Regions from separate parts of the Kitasatospora sp. NPDC001261 genome, predicted to be linked through region 2. Evidence: riboswitches for the same ligand, from Rfam matches in the RefSeq annotation. Region 2 holds a riboswitch; the other holds the start of a gene.

Region 1 (7,126 bases), on a different contig from region 2:
CCTGGTGCCCGAGCGACAACGGCCACCACCCGGGGACGGTTCAGACTCAGTACGGCTTCGGGGGAGTAGAGCACGTGACTGTCACCGAGAGCGCGCGACTCGCGGGAAGCGGTCAGCCGCCGGTCTCACGACGCCGCAGCCGGCGCGGCCCGGCCGCCCGCAACCGGTGGGGGCTGCTCCCCCAACCCCCGGACAACACCGAGAAGTACCTCTACGCCCGCACCAACCTGTGGGTGCTGACCTGCTTCTCCCTCATCAGCTTCGCCTGCATGGTGGCCAGCGAGATCGGGCTGCTGAGCGCGACGCCGTGGTTCCTCTTCTTCATACCGCCGCTCGCCTTCACCATCGTCTACTACCTGATATCCCGCTGGGTGCACGGCTTCAACGAGACCTTCGACCTCTCCGCCCACCGGGCCCTGGTCAAGTCCTGGCAGCCCGAGCACCATCCGACCGTCGACATCTTCCTCCCGGTCGCCGGCGAGCCGATCGAGGTCCTGCACAACACCTGGACGCACGTCGCCCGGCTCCGCGACCAGTACCCGGGCGACGTCACCCCGTACGTCCTCGACGACAGCAACAGCCCGCAACTCGCGCAGATGGCCGTCGACTTCGGGTTCGTGTACGGAACCCGCGACAAGCTCGGCTGGTTCAAGAAGGCCGGCAACCTCCAGTTCGGCTTCCGCAACTCCGACAGCGACTACATCCTCATCCTGGACGCCGACTTCGCGCCCCGGCCGGACCTGCTGAACGAGATGCTCCCCTACATGGAGGCCGACCCCCGCCTCGGCATCGTCCAGTCCCCGCAGTTCTTCCGCATCCTGGACTCGCAGAACTGGATCGAGCGCGGCGCCGGCGCCGTCCAGGAGCTGTTCTACCGGACCGTCCAGGTCTCCCGGCAGCGCAGCGACGGCGCCATCTGCGTGGGCAGCTGCGCGGTGTACCGGCGCGCGGCGCTGGAGGAGAACGGCGGCACCACGCTGATCGGCCACTCCGAGGACGTGCACACCGGGTTCGACCTGCGCCGGCTCGGCTGGGACCTCCAGTACATACCCGTCGCGCTGGCCACCGGCGTCTGCCCGGACAACGTCGGCGGCTTCTTCAACCAGCAGTACCGCTGGTGCACCGGCTCGATGAGCCTGCTCGGCAGCAAGAAGTTCTGGCAGACCAAGCTGCGGCCGATCACCCGGGCCTGCTACCTGTCCGGCTTCTTCTACTACATCCACACGGCGCTGTTCACCGTAGTCTCACCGCTCATCCCGATCGTCCTGCTGCTCGCCCGCCCCGACCTGATCCGCTGGGAGAACACCGCGCTGGTGCTGCCCGGCCTGCTCTACGCGACGGTCATCTTCCCGCTCTGGCACCGCAACCCCTACCGGCTGGAGGCCTGGGCCGCCCGCATGATGTACGGCTGGGCGCACGTCTTCGCCATCTGGGACATCGTGCGCCGCAACCGGATGGCCTGGCAGCCGACCGGCTCCAGCGGCGCCAAGCGGAACAGGACCCGGCGGTTCTGGATCGGCGTCATCGCCTGGGGCGGCGGAACCGCCCTGCTCTGGGTGCTGCTGAGCATCTGGCGGATGCTCACCATGGGCCCGCTGAACTTCGCCCTCGTCCTCGCCTCCGGCCTCTTCTACGCCACCATCGTGGGCCGGGTCCTCGTCCAGCCCCGCCCGACGGAAGCAGTGTGATCGCCATGACCGCCCACCCGAGACGGGCCGGCCAGCTCCGTCACCGGCTGGCGCTCCCGCTGCTGGCCGCCGCCGGCCTGCTGCTCACCACCGCGTGCGGCCCCGAGGACCCCGGCTTCGCGATGCAGAAGGACCTCGCCCAGGCCGCCCCGGCCGCCGCCCCGGCTCCCGGCGCCCCCGGGACTCCCGGCGCTCCGGGCGCTCCGGGCGCGACCCCCGCCGCGGGGGGCACCGCACCGGCCGCACCCGCCACGCCCAAGGCCCTGCCGGCCGGCGTCCCGTACGACGTCACGCCGCTGCTCAGGCCGAGCCACAAGTACCTCGGCGCCGCCCTGCCCGACGTCCCCGCCACGATGGACGCGCTGCCCGGCTACCGCGACGCGATCGGCAAGCAGCCCAACGTCCTGGAGTTCTACGCCCACTGGAAGGGCGGCTTCGACACCGCGGGCGCCCGCCGGATCCACGACGCCGGGGCGCTGCCCTTCATGGCCTGGGAGCCGCACGACCGCTCGCTCGCCTCGATCGCGGCCGGCGACACCGACGACTACGTGCGCGGCGTCGCCAAGGCCGTGGCCAAGTTCAACCTGCCGATCGCCGTCAGCATCGCCCACGAGATGAACGGCGACTGGTACCCGTGGGGCCGTCAGGCCGCCACCCCCGAGGACTTCGTGGCCGCCTGGCGCCACGTCCACGACCTCTTCGACCAGGCCGGCGCCACCAACGTGATCTGGGTCTGGAGCCCCAACATCACCGACCCCGCGCCCAACACCCGCCTGGAGCCGTACTACCCCGGCGACACCTACGTCGACTGGGCCGGCATGACCGGCTACTTCACCAAGACCGGGCCCAAGACCTTCGACGCGCTCTACGGCCCGACCATGGCCGAGATCCGCGGCTTCTCCCAGAAGCCCTTCTTCATCAGCGAGACCGCCTCCGAGCAGGGCAAGCGCCAGCACGCGGACATCGACCAGCTGTTCTCCGGGCTGGAGGCGCACGACGACATCGTCGGCTTCGTCTGGTTCAACATCGTCAAGCGGGCGGACTGGCGGGTCGAGGCCGTGCCGGACACCCTCGCCGCGTTCAAGCAGCGCGTGTCCGACCCCCGTTACGGCTTCGACATCCGGAACCCCTGATGAGCACTGAGTCCGAGTTCTCCCCCGTCCCGCACGGCCGCTCCGCCCACGACCCGGCCGCCGAGCCGGACCCGGACGGGCCCGGCGCCGTGGCGGTGGACAGCCCCGACGGGCCCCGCCCCGCCGTGGCGGTCGACAACCCCGACGGCGTCGAGCTGGCCCCGTACACCATCCCGCGGGTCCCCGCGATCGGCTGGGACCCGGGCACCAGCCCCCGGCGCCGGTGGATCGCCCGCGGCCTGCTGGGCGCCGTCCTCACCGTCCAGGCCGCCCTCTCGCTGCGCCTGCTGGCCGCCGCGCACCCCGACGAGGCCGCCGCCATGGTCGCCGGCCGCCAGCAGCTGGCCCACCTGCTGCACGGCACCCCGGTCACCACCGACCTGGTCGACCGGGTGCACGGCTCGCCCTGGCTCTACCCGCCGCTGGCCGGCGCCGCCGCCGACGCCAACGGCATCTGGGGCACCCGGCTGCTCAGCCTCGGCTTCGCACTGCTCACCACGGTCCTGCTGTACTCGCTGACCCGGCGGCTGTTCAACGAGCGGGTCGCCATCTGCGCCATCGCCGGGTACGCCGTCCTCCAGTCCACCGTGGTGGTCGGCTTCTACGCCGCGCCCGAGTCCCTCGCCGTCCTGCTGGTCGCCCTCGCGGCCTGGACCACGGTGTTCACCGCAGGCCGCCATCCGGCCCTGGCCCTGCTCGCCGCCCCGCCCACGGCGCTGGCCTGCGCCACGGCCTACTCCGCGGCCTTCGCCGTCCCCGCCCTGGTGGCCCTCGCCTTCGCCTGCGCCCGGCCGTACCACCGGGTGGGCCCGGCCGCCCTGCGCTCACTGCTGACGGCCCTCGGCACCCTCGTCCTGCTGCTCCCGTACGGCACCCTCGGCAAGGTCGCCGGGTGGTCGCCCTCGCGCGGCAACGCCCCCGGCTCGGCCGGCTCGGTCCTGCTCGGCACGCTCCAGTGGGCCGGCCTGTTCACCGTCCTCGCGGTGGCCGGCACCATCGCCTACACGCGCCGCGAACAGATGCCCGAGCACGACGCGCCGGAGAAGGAGCCCCTCCCCACCACCCGGGGCCGGCGCGCCCTGCTCGGGGCCGTCCTGACCGCCACCGCCCTGCTGGTCCCCGCCGCCCACCTGTGGACCGGCACCTCCGGCGCGCTGTTCCGCCACCTCGGCTACGGCATGCTGCTGGCCGCCCCGCTCGCCGGGGTCGGCCTGACCCGGCTGGTCGGCGCCCACTTCCGCCACCCCCAGCTCGGCATCCTGGTCTGGGTCGCCCTGCTCGCCCTCGGCCTGGAGCAGTCCGCGCTGCGCTACCAGAACGGGCCCGACTCCGGCCGCCTGCTGGCCGTCCTGCGGGTCCACACGGAGCCCCAGGGCCGCTACCTCACCGAGGTCGACGGACTCGCCGAGTACTACCTCGGCGGCGTCTCCAAGCCCGAGCAGTGGGTCTCCGCGCGCGCCGGCACCGACTACCGCGACGGGGCCGGCGTCGAGCACCACGGCGACGACGGCAGCGTCGCCGCGATCCGGGACGGCTGGTTCACCATGGTCGTCCTCGACAGCACCGCGCCGAGGGCCACCGACCGGGCCCTGAGCGAGGCCCTGGGCGCCGCCGGACACTACCGGCTGGTCGCCCAATTCACCTCGCCGACCGGCGATTCGAGCACGTACAAGGTCTATCTGAAGCACTGACCGGCCGCCCGGCCCACGCACATCCGCGACACGACAGGCACAACATATGGTGCCGCCGCAGTCCGGCGGCACAACATGTATGCTCGCTTCTGCTGTCGATGCAGGGGAACCCGGTGCGAATCCGGGACTGCCCCGCAGCGGTGAGCGGGCGGCTCCAGCAGCCGCACCCCGCGAGTCCGAGTACCTGCCGACGGCGTGCGCCACGGCCCTCCCGCAGAGGCCGCGCCGGCACCAGCAGTACCCCTCCGGGCCTCGCGGGCGGGCCGGGGAGTCACCTCGCGCGACGCTTTTTGCGTTCGCGCCGTGCTCCCCTGCCCAGATCGGCCCGGTGGCCCCCCGAGCACCGCCGCCGATCGCCGCCAGGAGAGAGCGCCTTGACCACCGCTGCCTCAGCCACCCTGCCCGCCCAGGGCTCCGGTACCGCCTTCACCGACCCGACGGTCTCCGACCCCGGGGGCGCGCTGCTGCGGCTGCTCACCGACCGCAGCACCGACCTCACCGAGGTCGACCCCGGCCATGTCGCCGCCGCCGCGCTGCGCGGCCGCCACGCCGGCTCGGACTTCGCCGAGCTGCGCGGGCTGGCCGTGGACGCCGCCGCGTCGATGATCGCCGAGGACCCCCAGTACTCGAAGCTGGCCGCCCGCCTGCTCGCGCTGGAGATCGTCGACGAGGCGAACAGCCAGGGCTCGGTGTCCTTCTCCGCCTCGATCACCGTCGGCCACACCGAGGGCCTGATCGGCGACACCACCGCGGACTTCGTCGCCAAGCACGCCGCCGCCCTGGACGCGCTGATCGACACCGCCGGCGACGACCGCTTCGAGTACTTCGGCCTGCGCACCGTGCAGTCCCGCTACCTGCTGCGCCACCCGATCACCCGCAAGGTGATCGAGACCCCGCAGCACTTCCTGCTCCGCGTCGCCTGCGGCCTGGCGGTCGGCGACAGCGAGCAGTCGGTGCGCGAGGTGGCCGAGCTGTACGGCCTGATGAGCCGCCTGGAGTACCTGACCTCCTCGCCGACGCTGTTCAACTCCGGCACCCGGCACCCGCAGATGTCGAGCTGCTACCTGCTCGACTCGCCGCTGGACAACCTGGACTCGATCTACAACCGCTACGCGCAGATCGCCCGCCTGTCCAAGCACGCCGGCGGCATCGGCCTGTCCTACTCGCGCATCCGCTCGCGCGGCAGCCTGATCCGCGGCACCAACGGCAAGTCCAACGGCATCGTGCCGTTCCTGCGCACCCTCGACTCCTCGGTCGCCGCCGTCAACCAGGGCGGCCGCCGCAAGGGCGCGGCCTGCGTCTACCTGGAGACCTGGCACGCCGACATCGAGGAGTTCCTGGAGCTCCGCGACAACACCGGCGAAGAGGCCCGCCGCACCCACAACCTCAACCTGGCGCACTGGATCCCGGACGAGTTCATGCGCCGGGTCAACGCCAACCAGGACTGGTCGCTGTTCTCCCCGGCCGACGTGCCGGAGCTGGTCGACCTGTGGGGCGCCGACTTCGACGAGGCCTACCGCAAGGCCGAGCTGGCCGGCAAGGCCGTCCGCACCATCCCGGCGCAGACCCTGTACGCCCGCATGATGCGCACCCTGGCGCAGACCGGCAACGGCTGGATGACCTTCAAGGACGCCTCCAACCGCGCCGCCAACCAGACCGCCCTGCCGGGCCGCACCGTGCACTCCTCCAACCTGTGCACGGAGATCCTGGAGGTCACGGACGACTCCGAGACCGCCGTCTGCAACCTCGGCTCGGTCAACCTCGGCGCCCACGTGGCCCCCGGTGCCACGGTCGACGACCTGCTCGGCGCCATGGACTGGGAGCGCCTCGACGCCACCGTCCGCACGGCCGTGACGTTCCTCGACCGCGTGGTGGACATCAACTTCTACCCGACCACCGAGGCCGGCACCTCCAACTCCCGCTGGCGGCCGGTCGGCCTCGGCGTGATGGGCCTCCAGGACGTCTTCTTCAAGCTGCGGATCGACTTCGACTCCGCCGAGGCCGCCCGGCTGTCCACGCTGATCGCCGAGCGCATCATGCTCACCGCGTACGAGCGCTCCGCCGACCTGGCCGAGCAGCTCGGCCGCCACGAGGCGTACGGCGAGACCCGCGCCGCCCGCGGCGAGCTGCACATCGACCACTTCCCGACGGCCGCCCCGCAGTGGGCCGACCGCTGGACGGCGCTGCGCGCCCGGATCGCCGAGACCGGCCTGCGCAACTCGCTGCTGCTGGCCATCGCGCCGACCGCGACCATCGCGTCCATCGCCGGCGTGTACGAGTGCATCGAGCCGCAGGTCTCCAACCTGTTCAAGCGCGAGACGCTGTCCGGCGAGTTCCTCCAGGTCAACCCGTACCTGGTGCGCGAGCTCAAGGAGCTCGGCGTCTGGGACCAGCAGACCCGCGACGCCCTGCGCGACGCCAACGGCTCCGTCCAGGACCTGAACTGGCTGCCCGCCGGGGTCCGTTCGCTGTACCGGACGGCCTGGGAGCTGCCGCAGCGCGCGCTGATCGACCTGGCCGCGGCCCGCATGCCGTACCTGGACCAGAGCCAGTCCCTGAACCTGTTCATGGCGGCGCCGACCATCGGCAAGCTCAGCTCGATGTACGCCTACGC
Region 2 (7,126 bases):
ACGTCGGCCGCGGCGACGGCGTCGGCGACCACGGACCGCTCGTGGGTGTCGGCGGCGGAGTCCGTCGGCACGGGCCAGCGGCCGCGGTGCGGCGTGCGTCCGAGTTCGATGACCTGACGGACCGTCAGCGACAGTCGGGTGTCCGCCTGCTGCTCCATGAAGGCCACCCGTCGTGCCCGCCGGCGGGCCGTGAGCGCGTGGAGGTCCTCGCCGTCCAGGAGGACCCGGCCCGCGCTCGGCCGGGTCAGTCCGGCGACCGCGCGCAGCAGGGTGGTCTTCCCGGCGCCGTTGGGCCCGAGCAGGCCCGTGATCCGGCCGGGGCGGAAGGCGATCGAGACCGCGTCCAGCAGGGTGGCTCCGCCGACGCGGACACCGAGTCCCTCCGCGCGCAGCCCGACAGGGGGCGTCGTCGTCACTGCGCCCTCCCGTCGGCCCGCCCCTGGCGCCACAGCAGCCAGGCGAAGAACGGCGCTCCGAGCCCGGCCGTGACGACGCCGACGGGGATCTCCCGGTCGGGGAGGACCGAGCGCGCCACGACATCGCTGCCCACCAGGAGGGACGCGCCGACCAGCGCCGACACGGGCAGCAGGAGGGCGTGGCGCGGACCGCAGACGAGGCGGACCACGTGCGGGACGACCAGGCCGAGGAACCCGATGACGCCGGTGTTGGCGACCAGGCACGCGGTCACCAGCGCGGCGGTGGCGACGAGGACCCAGCGGGTGCGCTCGACGTGGACGCCGAGGGAGCGGGCGGCGGTCTCGCCGAAGGCGAAGGCGTCCAGGTCGCGGGCCGAGGAGGCCAGGACCGTGACACCCACCAGCGCGACCGCCAGCAGGAAGACGGCCGTGGGCCACCGCACGCCGGCGACCGAGCCCAGGGTCCACTCCATGACACCGCGCGCCGCGTCGCGGTCCCCGAGGACCATCACCACGAACGAGGTGTAGGCCCCGCACATCTGGCCCACCGCGATGCCGGCGAGCACGGTCCGGGCGGTGGGCAGCGACCGGGTGCGCGCGCCGGCCAGGGCCAGGACGACGACGGCGGCGAGCAGGGCGCCGGCGAAGGCCGCCGTCGCCACCGCGCCCGTGCCCACGGCGCCGGACACGCCGACGCCGAGGACGATCACGGTGACCGCGCCGGCGGCGGCTCCGTCCGAGATCCCGAGCAGGAAGGGATCGGCCAGGTCGTTCCCGGTCAGCGTCTGCAGCACCGCGCCGCAGACCGCGAGGCCGGCGCCGGTGGCGGCCGCCCCCAGCACCCGGGGCAGCCGCAGCTGCCAGACGATCTGGTCGTCCAGCAGCGTCACGTGCGGGTCGCCCAGCCCGAGACGGCGCGCCACGACCTCGATCACCGTCCGGACCGACTCGTGCTGCGAGCCCACGGCCAGGCCGAGGAGCAGGGTGCTCAGGAGCAGGGCCGCGGCGACGGCCAGGGCCGCCGTCGCGCGGCCCGGACCAGCGGGCCGCGCGACGGGGTGGGGCGCGGCGGTCATGAAGCCGGGTGCAGTCGGCCCAGCCCGTCGGACACCCGGGCGGCACCGTCGGCGAGCAGCACGCCGGGTGTCGACTCGGAGAACGGCACCGTCACGAAGGCCTTGCGCTGCACGGCGGTGAGCTTGCTCAGGACCGGGTCGTTCTCCAGGTAGTCGATCTTGGACTGGGCGGTGTCCCAGTCGGCGTCCGCGACCACGATGGCGTCCGGGTCCGCCGCGACGACCTTCTCCCAGCTCACGTTCTGCCAACTGCCGGGCAGGTCCCCGAAGACGTTGCGGGCGCCCACGGCGTCGAGCACGAGTTGGGGTCCGCCCTGGCCGGTGCCGACGTACGGCGTCTTGGTGTCCGAGTCGAACCAGAGGACCTTCAGGCCCTTGCCCGCGGCCGTCGCCGTGAACTGCGCCAGCTGCTGCTCCTGCTGCCGCTGGATCGCGGCGGCCCGCTCCGGGACGCCGAAGACCTTGGCGACGTCGTTCAGCTCGCCCCACGCCGCCTGCCAGGTCGTCGGCGGCACCTGGCTCTTGTCCGAGCAGCCGAACGGGGACAGGTACGACGGGACGCCCTGGCCGCGCAGCTCCTCCCGGGTGCCCGCGACCTTGTCGGTGAACGCGCTGGAGTAGGAGGCGTACAGGAAGTCGGGACGGGCCGCGAGGAGGTTCTCCTTCGTCGGGTACTTCTTGGAGAGCACCGGGACGGAGTCGTAGGCGGCCTTCCACTTCTCCGGGACGGAGTCGTCGAGGTAGGCGGTACCGGCCATGCGGGACTGCAGGCCGAGGGCCAGGGCCACCTCGGTGGCACCCTGGTTGAGCGTCACCAGCCGCTCGGGCGGCGCGCCGACCGTCACGGTGGTCCCGCAGTTGTCCACGCTGACCGGCGCGGCGCTCCCGGTCGCCCCGCCGGACGCGGCGGGCGCGGGGGCGCCCGCGCAACCTCCGACCACACCGACGAACAGCAGGGCCGCGACGGCCCGGCCGACACGTGTCGGACCTGTGGGACATACGGGATGTACAGGACGCATGGAGCGCGCGGAGCGCATGGAACGTATGGATCGGACCGGATGCGGGTACGGCTGACCGCTGGGCACGTGTTCTCCAAAACCCTCGTGGAACATGTCGCGCCGTGGCCGGTCTCCTGGCTTCCGCATCAACACGCCGCGACCGACCTTCCCGAGCGGCTCTCCCAGCCCGCCCAGTGGCCCTGACCGCTGGCGAAAGCCGGTCAGCGAGGGCCGCGGAACTCCGCGGTAACAGTGGCGAGGGCCGCACCGGACTCAGACCGGTTTCCCGAACACCACGGCGATGGCACGCTATCAGGCGTGGTCAGGTCGGTGGCGACCGGCCGGTGGGATGATCGTTTGGATCGTTTGCGGGGATGGGGGAGGGAACGGCCACGGGGTCGGCCGGCTCCGGAGGGACGGGGGATCACCCCGGAAGGCGGAAGAAGGAGCGGTAGAGCGGCAGCTGCTCGGCGAGCATGTGGATGCCGGGGTGGGTGGCGAGGCCGAGGGCGGCGGCGGTGCGCAGCAGCGGGGTCTCGGCGGGCGTCATGATGATGTCGGCGACCAGCGCGCCGGGCGCCAGCGGTGCCGGGTCGAAGGGGAGCGGGTCGGCCGGGTCCAGGCCCAGCGGGGTGGCGTTGACCGCGAGGTCGACGTCGGCGGGCGGGCGCGGGGCGGCGGCCACGCGGCCGGGCCAGCGGGTGCCGAGCCGCTCCAGCAGGGCGTCCACCCGGCCCCGGTCGGGATCGGTGACGGTGAGTGCGGCGGCTCCTTCGGCGAGCAGGGCGGCGGCGATGGCGAGCCCCGCGCCCCCGGCGCCGGCCAGCGCCACCCGCAGCCCGGCCGGGTGGTGCCCGGCGGCGGCCAGGCCCCGGACGAACCCGGCGCCGTCGAAGTTGTCGCCGTACCAGCGGCCGTCCGGCTCGCGGCGCAGCGCGTTGGTGCTGCCCAACAGGGCGGCGGCGTCGCTGAGTTCGTCGGCGTGCCCGCACATCGCCAGCTTGTGCGGGACGGTGACCAGCAGCCCGTCCAGGTTGGCGACGGCCTTCAGCCCTCGGACGACCTCGTCCAGCCGGTCCGCCGGGGCGTGCACGGGGACGAGCACGGCGTCCACGCCGCTCGCCGCGAACAGCGGGTTGAGCAGGGCGGGCGCCTTGGCCTGCGCGACCGGGTCGCCGAGCACCGCGAACAGCCGGGTGCGGCCGGAGATCGGCGGACGGGCGGCCGGCGCGTCGGGTGCGTCGGCGGCCGGTGCGTCGGGGATCGGTGCGTCGGCGGCCGGCAGGTCGGGGTGAAGGGACATCTCAGGCCTCCCCGGCGGCGGCGCGCGGCATGGCGTCCAGCGTGCGGGCGACCAGTGACTCGGGGACGTCGCTGACGAGTTCGGCGCCGCGCGGGCCGTCCAGGACGAAGGAGAGCCCGTCGACGGCCTTCTTGTCCAGCCGCATGAGGGCGATCAGCGCCCCGGTGCCGACCTCGGGCGGCAGTGCGGTCGGCAGCCCGTAGTGGGCGACCACCTCGTGGTGCTCGGCGACCCGCTCGGGGCCGATCCGGCCGAGCGCGCCCGCCAGCCGGCCGGCGAAGACCGTGCCGACGCCGACCGCCTCGCCGTGGCGCAGCCGGAAGTCGGTGGCGCGTTCCAGCGCGTGGCCCAGGGTGTGGCCGTAGTTGAGGATGTGCCGCAGCCCGGTGTCGCGCTCGTCGGCGGCCACTACGGCGGCCTTGCGGGCGACGCTCGCGGCGATCTGCTCGGGCAGCGGCAGGTGGCGGAGGTCCCCGGCGCCGATGAAGTGGCAGCGGGCGATCTCCCCGTAGCCGTTGACGCGTTCGCGCGGCGGGAGGGTGTCGAGGTAGTCGGTGTCGCAGAGCACGGCGGACGGCTGCCAGTAAGCGCCCACCAGGTTCTTGCCCTCCGGGAGGTTCACCGCCGTCTTGCCGCCGACGCTCGCGTCGACCTGGGCCAGCAGCGAGGTGGGCAGGTGCACCACGGGCACGCCCCGGTGGTACAGCGCGGCGGCGAGCCCGACCGCGTCGGTGGTGGTGCCGCCGCCGCAGGAGACCACGGCGTCCGCCCGGCCCAGGCCGAACGCGGTGAAGCGGCTGCACAGTTCGGCCACCCAGGCGAGGGACTTGCCCTCCTCGCCGTCCTTCGCCTCCACCACCAGGGTGTCGAGACCGGTGTCGGGCAGCCACTCGGCGGGCCGGGCGCTGACCACCGCGACCCGCCGGGCGCCGATCCCCGCGAGCACCCCGGCCAGCCGGTGGCGGGCGCCGGGGCCGATCAGCACCGGGTAGCCGCGCTCACCCAGCTCCACGTCGATGCGCCGCAGCCCGCCGTCCGTGCGGACGAGGGTTTCTGTCGTGGTCAACTCGGCTCCCAGGGCTGGTCGGTGAGATGGTGTGCGGTGCGGTGTCGCTCGATGGGGGTGTGGCCGGGTGAGCTTCAGGCCGCGGGCTGCAGCCGCGCCAGCGCGAGGGCGCCGTGCAGCGAGGACAGCCCGCCGAGCACGGCCGGCCGGATCGCGGGGACCGGGCCGCCGGGGCGGGCCAGCGCGGCGGCGTGCGCCTCCACCCGCGCCGTGAAGCCGGGCAGTCCGTCGGCGAACCCGCCGCCCAGCACGGTCAGTTCGGGGTGGAACAGCTCGCCGAGCGAGACGGCCGCGGCCGCCAGCGCGGCGCAGGTCTCCTCGACGGCCTCCACCGCCCACGGCGCGCCCTCGGCCAGCCCGGACCGCAGCTCGGGGTACTCGACCGGCGCGCCGCGCAGCAGTTCCGCGCGCCGCAGGGTCGCCGGACCGGAGGCGGTGGCCTGCAGGCAGCCGCGCCGCCCGCAGTCGCAGACCGGGCCCCGGCGGTCGACGATCAGGTGGCCCGCCTCGCAGGAGCCGCGCCCCGGGCCCGGCAGCGGCGCGCCGCCGTGCACGACGCCGCCGCCGACGCCCGTCCCGACACCCAGGTAGACCACGTGCCCGGTCCCGGCGTGCATCGCCTCGGCGAGCGCGGCGAGATCACCGTCGTCCGCCCAGGCCAGGGCGGCGGCGGGGAAGAGCCGCCGCAGCGCCGGGACGAGGTCGAAGCCGCGCCAGTCGGGGCGGCCGGGCCAGGCGAGCACCCGGCCGTCCGGGCCGAGGGTCGCGGGCACGGCCACCCCGACCGCCGCGAAGTCGCCCTCCCAGCGCTCGCGCAGGTCGGCGACCGTGCCGGCCAGCGCCGTCCAGTCGGCGTAGGCGCCGGCCACCCGGGCGCCGGGCCAGCGCAGTACGGCCTCCTCGGTGCGGACCGGCCCGCCGGGCGGGCCGTCCTCGGCGCGCAGCGCGACCTTGGTGCCGCCGATGTCGATGCCGAGCACGCCCCGGGCGGCCGTCGGGGCCTGAGCCGTGGGGGCCTGAGCCGTCGGGGCCTGCGGCGTTGGGCCCTGGGCCGCGGGGCCCTGAGCCGTCGGAGCCTGAACCGCGGGGCCCGGCGCCGCCGCGGCCCGCGTCGTGGTGGTGCCCCCTGCCGGGGCGCCCGTCGCGAAGCCCATCAGGACGCCGGGACCTTCGCCAGCAGCGCCTGCGCGGCGAGCCGGTAGCCGAGCGCGCCGAGCCCGACGATCACGCCCGAGGCGATCGGCGCCAGTACCGACTCGTGCCGGAAGGACTCGCGCGCCCAGACGTTGGACAGGTGCACCTCGACGAACGGTCGCGGGTAGGCGGCGAGCGCGTCGCGCAGGCCCCAGCCGGCGATCATCAGCGCGCCCGGGTTCACGATCGCCCCGACGGAGCCGTCCCAGGCGTCCTGCACCGCCTCGATCAGCTGGCCCTCGGACTCGCGCTGGACGGAGACCACCTTCCAGCCCCGGCCGGCCACCTCGGCGGCGACCGCGGCCTCGATGTCGGCCAGGGTGTCGGTGCCGTAGACCTCCGGCTCGCGGCGGCCGAGAATCCCGAGATTGGGGCCGTTCAGCAATAGCAGTTCGCTCATATTCCGGTTATAGCAGCGAATTCCCCGGACGAAACCGGAGCGGGTTGCCGAACTGCAGGACAAGGGCTTTGTAGGGGGGTGCGTAGGGGAGGTGACGGGCCGGATTTCCTGGGTTAGCGTCCCGTTCCACGGTCCCCCCGACAGGAAAGGCTGCGCGGAATCATGAGTGCCCAAGGACGTCCGGCCCCGGAGTTCCCGGTCTGGCCCCAGTACGACGATGCCGAGCGCGAAGGACTGCTCAGGGCCCTGGAGCAGGGCCAGTGGTGGCGGATGGGCGGCAAGGAGGTCGACACCTTCGAGCAGGAGTTCGCCGAGTACCACGGCGCCGCCAAGGCGCTCGCCGTCACCAACGGCACCCACGCGCTGGAGATCGCCCTCCAGCTGCTCGGTGTCGGCCCGGGCACCGAGGTCATCGTGCCCGCGTTCACGTTCATCTCCTCCTCCCAGGCCGCCCAGCGGCTCGGCGCCACCGCGGTGCCGGTCGACATCGACCTCGACACCTACAACCTGAGCCCCGAGGCGGCCGCCGCCGCGATCACCCCGCGGACCCGGGCGATCATGCCCGTCCACATCGCCGGCCAGATCGCCGACCTGGACGCCCTCGACAAGCTCGCCGCCGAGTCGGGCGTCTCGATCGTGCAGGACGCCGCGCACGCCCACGGCGCCCGCTGGC

Evidence for each region. Region 2 has a riboswitch for cobalamin ahead of ACFY4B_RS39200 (ABC transporter substrate-binding protein). Riboswitches for the same ligand answer to the same signal wherever they lie in the genome.
Region 1: another riboswitch for cobalamin. It lies ahead of ACFY4B_RS42275 (ribonucleoside-diphosphate reductase subunit alpha); the one in region 2 lies ahead of ACFY4B_RS39200 (ABC transporter substrate-binding protein).

Annotation. Positions count from the first base shown of each region.
Region 1 is NZ_JBIAXP010000059.1:2,961-10,086, forward strand. It holds gene ACFY4B_RS42260 (glycosyltransferase family 2 protein) at 270-1,688, shown strand; gene ACFY4B_RS42265 (glycoside hydrolase family 26 protein) at 1,694-2,821, shown strand; gene ACFY4B_RS42270 (glycosyltransferase family 39 protein) at 2,821-4,512, shown strand; cobalamin riboswitch at 4,585-4,719, shown strand; gene ACFY4B_RS42275 (ribonucleoside-diphosphate reductase subunit alpha) at 4,911-7,126, shown strand, end outside.
Region 2 is NZ_JBIAXP010000042.1:22,657-29,782, forward strand. It holds gene ACFY4B_RS39190 (ABC transporter ATP-binding protein) at 1-416, opposite strand, end outside; gene ACFY4B_RS39195 (FecCD family ABC transporter permease) at 413-1,492, opposite strand; gene ACFY4B_RS39200 (ABC transporter substrate-binding protein) at 1,489-2,433, opposite strand; cobalamin riboswitch at 2,597-2,803, opposite strand; gene ACFY4B_RS39205 (shikimate dehydrogenase family protein) at 2,915-3,793, opposite strand; gene ACFY4B_RS39210 (3-dehydroquinate synthase) at 3,795-4,859, opposite strand; gene ACFY4B_RS39215 (ROK family protein) at 4,934-5,839, opposite strand; gene ACFY4B_RS39220 (type II 3-dehydroquinate dehydratase) at 6,013-6,453, opposite strand; gene ACFY4B_RS39225 (DegT/DnrJ/EryC1/StrS family aminotransferase) at 6,616-7,126, shown strand, end outside.